One region of the Paraclostridium tenue genome, then DNA from elsewhere that is predicted to be linked to it. Evidence: predicted binding sites of a transcription regulator. Region 1 holds the regulator's gene; the other holds the start of a gene.
The links. The regulator HrcA, encoded in region 1, represses chaperone genes, less so after heat shock. The targets are predictions, from matches to a motif close to TTAGCACTCNNNNNNNNNGAGTGCTAA.
Positions count from the first base shown of each region.

Region 2: ABFX13_RS08620 (co-chaperone GroES) is a predicted target of HrcA. The motif match lies at 3,008-3,034, and genes of this name have one in related genera.

Region 1 covers NZ_BAAACP010000003.1:124,903-129,458, forward strand. Annotated here, with positions in the region: gene lepA (translation elongation factor 4) at 1-124, shown strand, start outside; gene ABFX13_RS03950 (APC family permease) at 411-1,733, shown strand; gene hemW (radical SAM family heme chaperone HemW) at 1,880-3,010, shown strand; gene hrcA (heat-inducible transcriptional repressor HrcA) at 3,115-4,134, shown strand; gene grpE (nucleotide exchange factor GrpE) at 4,150-4,556, shown strand, end outside.
Region 2 covers NZ_BAAACP010000009.1:54,420-58,975, forward strand. Annotated here, with positions in the region: partial or broken gene larC (nickel pincer cofactor biosynthesis protein LarC) at 1-66, opposite strand, end outside; gene larB (nickel pincer cofactor biosynthesis protein LarB) at 92-835, opposite strand; gene groL (chaperonin GroEL) at 1,030-2,652, opposite strand; gene ABFX13_RS08620 (co-chaperone GroES) at 2,673-2,957, opposite strand; gene cls (cardiolipin synthase) at 3,148-4,556, opposite strand, start outside.

The DNA of each region.
Region 1 (4,556 bases):
AGATATATCTCGTAAGAAGAAACTTCTTGAAAAACAAAAAGAAGGTAAGAAACGTATGAGACAAATAGGATCTGTTGAAGTTCCTCAAAAGGCGTTTATGTCTGTATTAAAATTAGATAGTTAATAAAAAGATGCTTATTTAAGCATCTTTTTTTTATTATATTAAGCCTAATTATTAAATTTTATTATTTATAGATTTGAAGTTGTATATAAGATTAAATTTAAAATTTTTATATAGAATACTTAATAAATAATTAGAAAAATATTACTATAAATAATTAAATAAAGAGTAATTGTAAATAATAGACAAAAAAATAAATAAAAGTGTCGAAATGTATTGTTATTTATAATGAAATGTAGTAATATTCAAATTGGACATTTTAATAAATCAAAATATAAGGAGGAAAACGATGAGTAACAAAGGACTTCAAAAAACTTTAGGTCTTTCAGCAGCGCTTTCTACAGTTGTAGGTATGGTTATAGGTGCAGGTGTATTCTTTAAACCTCAAGCTATATATGATGCAACAGGTGGAGCTCCAGGATTAGGTATGTTAGCATGGGTTATTGCTGGTTTCATAACTATCGCAGCAGGACTTACAGCGGCAGAGGTTTCAGCAGCAATACCAAAAACTGGTGGTATGATGATTTATATCCAAGAGATATATGGAGAAAGATTAGGATTTTTAACAGGGTGGATGCAAACGGTATTATTCTTCCCAGCTACAGCTGCAGCACTAGGTGTAATATTTGCTCAACAAGCAGCAACAATAATAGGGCAAAATGAAAACAACATGTCAGTTGTTTTACCAATAGCGTTAGGAATTATATTATTTTTAGCTGTATTAAATACAGTTGGATCAAAATTAGGTGGAACAATACAAACTGTTGCCACTATATGTAAATTAATACCATTAGGTGTTATAATGATATTTGGATTTATAAATGGATCTGGTGATAATTCAATAACTACTCCATTAGTGGCACAAAATTTATCAGTAGGAACTGTTTTAGGACAAGTATTAATAGCAGCGTTATTTGCATATGATGGATGGATAAACGTTGGAGCTATAGCTGGAGAAATGAAAAATCCAGGGAAAGATTTACCTAAAGCTATAGTTGGTGGACTATCAATAGTTATGGCAGTTTATGTAATAATAAACTTAGCATACTTATGGGTTGTACCAGCAAATGAAATGGCACAAGTTAGTGCTCCTGCAGCTTTAGTTGCAGAAAAGATGTTTGGACCAATAGGTGGTAAGTTAGTTACTGCTGGTATATTAATATCAGTATTTGGTGGACTAAATGGATACTTATTAACTGGACCTAGAATATCTTACGCTTTAGCTTGCGAAGGTACATTACCAGGAAGCAAAGCTTTCTCTAAGTTAAATAAAGGTGGAGTTCCAGCAAATGCTACATTCTTAATGGCAATACTTGCTTGTATATATGCATTATCTGGACAATTTAACTTATTAACAGACTTAACAATATTTATAATATGGGTATTTTATGTATTAACTTTTATAGGTGTGATGAAGTTAAGAAAAGATCAACCAAACTTAGAAAGACCTTATAAAGTACCTTTATATCCAATAATACCATTAATAGCTATAGCAGGAGGATTATTCGTTATAGTTAACCAATTAATGAACAATACTTTAATAGCAGCAGGTGGATTAATAGTTACAGCTATAGGATTACCTGTGTATTCAATAATGAAAAAGAAAAATTAGTAATTAATTACATATAAAGAGATAGTATTAATACTATCTCTTTTTTATTTTTAAATAAATAATAGAATGTATTATATGTTGATAAGATTAGAATACTTATATAATAATGTATAATATATATAATTATATTTAATAAAGGAGATATTATGTTAGGACTATATATACATGTGCCATTTTGTGCGCAAAAATGTTATTATTGTGATTTTAATTCATATAAAATTAAAAGTAATGAAAAAGAAGATTATTTAATAAATATAGAAAAAGAGATGAAATTTTATAAAGAGGAATTTAAGGACAAGTACTTTGATACTGTATTTTTTGGAGGGGGGACTCCAAGTATATTAAAAATTGATGAATTAAGAAAACTTGTTAATTATATGTATGAAAATTTTAATATAAAAAAAGATGCAGAAATAACTATTGAATGTAACCCAGGAACTATAAATAAAGAAAAATTAAAAGCTATTAAAGAAATGGGAATAAATAGATTGAGTATAGGGCTTCAAGCTACCCAAAATTATCACTTAAAATCTATAGGAAGAATACATACATATGAAGAATTTGAGAAAAACTATTATGATGCTATAGACGTAGGATTAACTAATATAAATATAGATTTAATGTATGCTCTTCCAAATCAAAAAGAAGAAGAATGGAAAGAAACATTAGATAAAATTATAAAGCTAAATCCATCACATATATCAGCGTACTCTCTTATATTAGAAGAAGGAACTAAACTTTATGATATGTATGAAAATAATGAATTTAACCTTTTAGATGAGGATACAGATATAGATATGTATGAATATACTATAAATACATTAAAAAAGCATGGATACAATCAATATGAAATATCTAATTATGCAAAACAAGGAAAAGAGTGTAAGCATAATATAATATATTGGAAATGTGACAACTATTTAGGGTTAGGGCCTGGAGCGTCAGGGTATATAAATGATATAAGATACTCTAATATAAAAAATTTAAATGAATATAATAATAAAATTAATCAAAATATAAAACCTATAGACGAAGAAAATAAATTAAATGACAAAGATAAAATAGAAGAATTTATTTTTATGGGACTTAGAATGAATGAAGGGATAAATCTAGAAGTATTTAAAGAAAGATTTAAGATTGATTTTTATGAATTATATAAAGATGTTTTAGACAAATTATTAGAGCGTGAACTTGTAAAATTAGACAAATTTAATTTGTCTTTGACTCAAAAAGGAAGAGAAATTTCAAACAGTGTATTTATAGAATTTATAAATTAATTAAAAACTGTTGACAAAGAATTTTTAAAGTGTTATAAAATATATATAATCTTTTAGCACTCCAACTTAATGAGTGCTAACAAAAGAGGAGGCTTAGGATTATGGTGGAACTAAATGAAAGAAAACTAAATATCCTTAAAGCTATAGTTAAAGATTATATAGAAACTGCAGAAGCTGTAGGATCTAGAACTCTTTCTAAAAAGTATGAGTTAGGAATAAGCGCAGCCACGATAAGAAATGAAATGGCTGACTTAGAAGAATTAGGATATTTAATTCAACCTCATACCTCCTCAGGGAGAATTCCTTCAGAAAAAGGATATAAGCTTTATGTTGATTCTCTTATGAAAGAACATGAATTAGATAATGTTGAAAAAAAATTAATAAAAGAATCAATAAATAAAAATATAAACTATATGAATGATTTAATACATGAAACATCTAAGTTGATATCAAAGTTAACTAATTATACAACTATAGCTGTTACTAAAAATGTATCAAGTTTACAAAATATAAAACATATACAGTTAGTTGGATTAGATGAAAAAAGTATAGTTTTAATAGTAGTTACTGAAAAAGGCGAAATTAAAAATACAAATCTTTCAACTAATGTGCAAATTGATCAAGCTAAGCTTAATTTAATTTCTGATAATCTTACTAGAAAGCTTTCAGGTAAAAATATAACTGAGATAGACGATGAGTTTTTAAACTACATAAAATACGAGATTACAGAAAACTCTTTAGTTATAGATAAGCTTATAGATTCATTAAACTTTGGTTTTGAAGAAAATGATACATCGATTTCTTTAAGTGGAGCAACTAATATATTTAATTTCCCAGAGTTTAGTGATGTAGTTAGAGCAAAAACATTTTTAACTATGTTAGAAGAAAAAGAAAATATATCTAGCATGTTAAAATCAAGAGGAATTCAAAAAGAAAATCTAAATATAATTATCGGAAGTGATAATGAATGTAAGGTAGCTCAAGATTGTAGTATTATAACTGCAACTTACAATATAGATAAAGATGTAGTAGGAAAGATTAGTTTGATTGGGCCAACTAGAATGGATTATGCAAAAGTATACTCAATACTTAATTATATGGGACTACTACTAAACAAAAAATAGTTAGGGGTGTAAGTTTTGGAAAAAGATATGCAAGAAGAATTACAAGAAGAAGTAAAAGAAAATGCTTCAGAAGAAGTCGAAGAAACTATAGAAGAAGCAATAGAAGAAGCGACAGAAGCTAAAGAAACTTCAGAAGCTGATGAAAAAGACAAAAAGGTAGAAGAATTAACTGATACTCTTCAAAGACTTCAAGCTGAATATGCTAACTATAGAAGAAGAACTCAACAAGAGAAAGAAACTATGGGTATATTTGCTAATGAAAAAATCTTAAATGAGTTAATACCAGTTATGGATAATATGGAAAGAGCTATGGATGCTTGTACTGATAAAGAAGATAGTATGTATAAGGGAATTGACATGGTTCAAAAACAATTAAAAGCTACATTTGAGAAATTCGGACTAGAAGAAATAGAAGCTGAAGG
Region 2 (4,556 bases), on a different contig from region 1:
AGCCATAGTCATATCACCAGAAATACCATTTACTATATCAAAATATAAAACTCTTTCTTCTAACATAATTTACACTCCCATTTAATTAGTGTTAATCTAATTTATTTATAGTAGCAGCCAAATAACCAGCTCCAAATCCATTGTCTATATTAACTACAGATATACCTGATGCACAGCTATTTAACATTGTTAAAAGAGCTGAAATCCCACCAAAATTAGCTCCATATCCAACAGATGTTGGAACTGCTATAACAGGTACATCAACTAATCCTCCTACAACACTTGGAAGTGCCCCTTCCATACCTGCTATAACTATTAATACCCTAGCTGACTTAAGTATATTCAATTTATTTAATAATCTATGTATCCCTGCTACTCCAACATCATAAACCCTTTCTACTTCATTTCCTAAAAATTTAGCTGTATAGTATGCTTCATCTGCAACAGGAATATCTGAAGTTCCTCCTGTAACAACTACAATTTTACCTTTGCCTATATTCTTTATAGGTTTATTTTCTATCTTTAAAATTCTAGATAACTCTTCATATTCACAATTAGGATATATATTTCTTATCTTTTTATAAGTATCTTTTCTACATCTAGTTCCTAATATATTAGAACCTTTTTCATTCATTCTTTTTATAATTCCTAATATATGTTCATCACTTTTTCCTTCACAATATATAACTTCTGGATATCCATTTCTTATTTGCCTATGGTGGTCAATATTTGCATATCCTATATCCTCATAAGGTAAATCTTTTAATTTATCAATAGCTAAATCTATATCTATATCACCATTTTTTACTTTCTCTAATAAATTTCTAATATCCATAAGTTCCCCCTATTATTGGTTGTTTAATAATAATTTTAACACACTAAGCATACCTTTTCCAGCCACCCAGTTTCATATAATATCCTCATATAAAAAAGAGATAATTTGAAAATTAATTCCAAATTATCTCTTTTTATTTTTCTTTTACCACAACAAGTTAAATAGTAATATTTCAAAACTTACTATTAATCAACCTACATCATTGGAGGCATTCCTCCACCCATTCCAGGCACTGGCTCACTTTCTGGAAGATCAGCAACAGCAGCTTCAGTAGTTAAAAATACGCCTGCTATAGATGCAGCATTTTGTAATGCACTTCTAGTTACCTTAGTTGGATCAACTATACCAGCTTCTATCATATTCACGTATTTTTCATTTAAAGCATCAAATCCTACTTCAGCATCTTCATTTATAACTTTTTGTATTATAACAGCTCCTTCAAGACCAGCATTAATAGCTATTTGTCTTAATGGCTCTTCTAAAGCTCTTCTTATTATCTTAGCTCCAACTTGAAGTTCTCCTTCAAGCTCTTCTATTAATTTATCTACAACTGGGATAACACTAACTAATGCAGTACCTCCACCAGCAACTATACCTTCTTCAACAGCTGCTCTTGTAGCATTTAAAGCATCTTCTATTCTTAATTTTCTTTCTTTCATTTCAACTTCTGTTGCAGCTCCAACTTTTATAACAGCAACTCCACCAGCAAGTTTAGCTAATCTTTCCATTAATTTTTCTGTATCAAACTCAGAAGTAGTTTGCTCAATTTGATGTTTTATTTGAGCTACTCTATCTTCTATAGCTTTTTTATCTCCAGCACCATCTACTATTGTAGTATTTTCTTTAGTTACTTTAACAGATCCTGCTCTACCTAACATAGATAAGTCTGCTTCTTTTAAATCATATCCTAATTCTTCAGATATAACTGTTCCTCCAGTAAGTACTGCTATATCTTCAAGCATAGCTTTTCTTCTATCTCCAAATCCTGGAGCCTTAACAGCAACTACTTCAAATGTTCCTCTTAATTTATTAACTACTAATGTAGATAATGCTTCTCCTTCTACATCTTCAGCTACTATTAATAATTTTTTACCTTGTTGAACTATTTGCTCAAGAACAGGTAATATATCTTGTATGTTAGTTATTTTTCTATCTGTTATTAATATATATGGATCATTTAATACAGCTTCCATTTTGTCAACATCAGTTACCATGTAAGCTGAAACAAATCCTCTATCAAATTGCATACCTTCAACTGCATCTAATTCAGTATGCATAGTCTTAGATTCTTCAACAGTTATAACTCCATCTTTACCTACTATCTCCATAGCTTCTGCTATTAAATTACCTACTTCTTCATCTCCAGCAGATATAGAAGCAACTTGAGATATAGATTCTTTAGTTTCTATAGTTTTTGATTGTTTTTTTAATTCTTCAACTGATACTTCAACAGCTTTTTGTATTCCTTTTCTAATTAATATTGGATTAGCTCCTGCAGTTACATTTTTTAATCCTTCTCTTATTATAGCTTGAGCAAGAACTGTTGCAGTTGTAGTTCCATCTCCTGCTACATCATTAGTTTTAGTAGCAACTTCTTTAACTAATTGAGCTCCCATATTTTCAAATCTATCTTCTAATTCTATTTCTTTAGCTATAGTAACACCATCATTAGTTATAAGTGGTGCTCCAAATTTTTTATCTAATATAACATTTCTTCCTTTAGGTCCTAATGTTACCTTTACAGTATCTGCTAATTTATTTACACCAGCTTCTAAAGCTGATCTTGAATCTTGAGCGAATTTTATTTCTTTAGCCATTTTATATACCTCCCCTAATATTATTCAACTACTGCTAATATTTCACTTTGTTTTAATATTGTATATTCTTGACCTTCTAATTTAACTTCTGATCCTGCATATTTAGAAAATATTACTTTATCTCCTACTTTTAATTCCATCTTAACTTCTTTTCCATCTACCATTCCACCAGGTCCTACTTCAACTACCTCAGCTATTTGAGGTTGTTCTTTAGCTGCCCCAGGTAAAACTATACCACTTGCAGTTTTTTCTTCTGCTTCAATTTTCTTTATAACTACTCTGTCAGCCAATGGTCTTATTCTCATAATTATCCCTCCTAATGAAATTTATATATGTAAATTTTTTTATTAGCTTTTTATCACTCTACTTACTAGAGTGCTAACAACTTTATAATATCTCAAACTTTTTTATTTTTCAATAGTTTTAACCAGATTTTATACATTTTTTATACGAGGAATTTTTGTTTGTATTGACAAAACTCCTCGTATAATATGTTTATAAAATAGGAGAAAATAGTCTTGCCACAGATTCTACCCATTTTTTTATAAATGGTCTATTTTCAAAATCTTTTAATTTTATTTCTTCACTATTTTCAATATCTTTAAAGAAATCATCTGTTATTTTTTTTATTATTTTTTTATCATAAATAAATGCATTCATTTCAAAATTAAGCATAAAACTTCTTAAGTCCATATTTGCAGAACCTATTGATGAAATCTTATCATCTATAATTACTACTTTTGAGTGTATAAATCCTTTTTTATATAAATAAACTTTTCCTCCAGATCTTAAAATATCATCAAAATATGAATATGATGCTTGATGTACAATTTTATGATCTGCAATACTTGGAAATATAATTCTTACATCAACTCCACTAAGTGCTGCACTTTTTAATGCTCTTAACAAACTTTCATCTGGTATAAAATATGGAGTCTCTATATAAACCCTTTCCTTAGCATTACAAATAGCTGAAAAATATGCATAATGTATAGCTTCCCAATCACTATCTGGCCCAGTCGCAACAACTTGTATCATAGAGTTTCCCATATAATTTAATTTTGGAAAATATCGTTCATCAAATGATTCCTTTTTAGTTGTATAATACCAATCAATCAAAAATACCATTTGTAGCATATAAACAGAGCTACCTTCTATTCTTATATGAGTATCCCTCCAGTATCCAAACTTTTCATTTTTACCCATATATTCATCACCTATATTTATGCCACCTGTATATCCTATATGACCATCAATTATAGCAATTTTACGATGATTTCTATAATTTATTTTACCTCCTATTATAGGAAATTTGGCTGGTAAAAATGGTACTATCTCTATACCTTCATCTTTCATATCTTGAAAGAATCTCCTGTCGAACCAAAACCTCCAACATCCAACATCATCATATAAAATTTTTATACTTACTCCTTCATTTGCTTTCTTTATTAATAATTCCTTTAATTTAATGCCTATCTCACTATTTTTTATTATAAAATATTCTAAGTGAATATGCTCTTTTGCTTGTTCTATATCTTTTAGTAAACTTTCAAATTTTTCGTTTCCATCTATAAATACTTTAACGTTGTTATTAGTCGTAAATGGAAATTTCCCTGTGTTTAAAAGTAAACTTATTACCTTCTTTTTTATACCTTCATAGTATGTATCTTTAATTAAATCATTACCATTTATAGCTCTTTGTTCTAATTCAACTAACTCCTCTATAGGTTCCATGTTTTTAAATAAATTATTTTCTTTTATATTTGTAGCTAATTTTTGTGTCTTAAATATTTTTCTTTTTCTTATATTTCTTCCCAATGCTGCATATATAACTAAACCTATGCCTGGTAATAATATAAATATTAATAGCCAAGCCATAGTCTTAGCTGGATCTCTATTTTGAA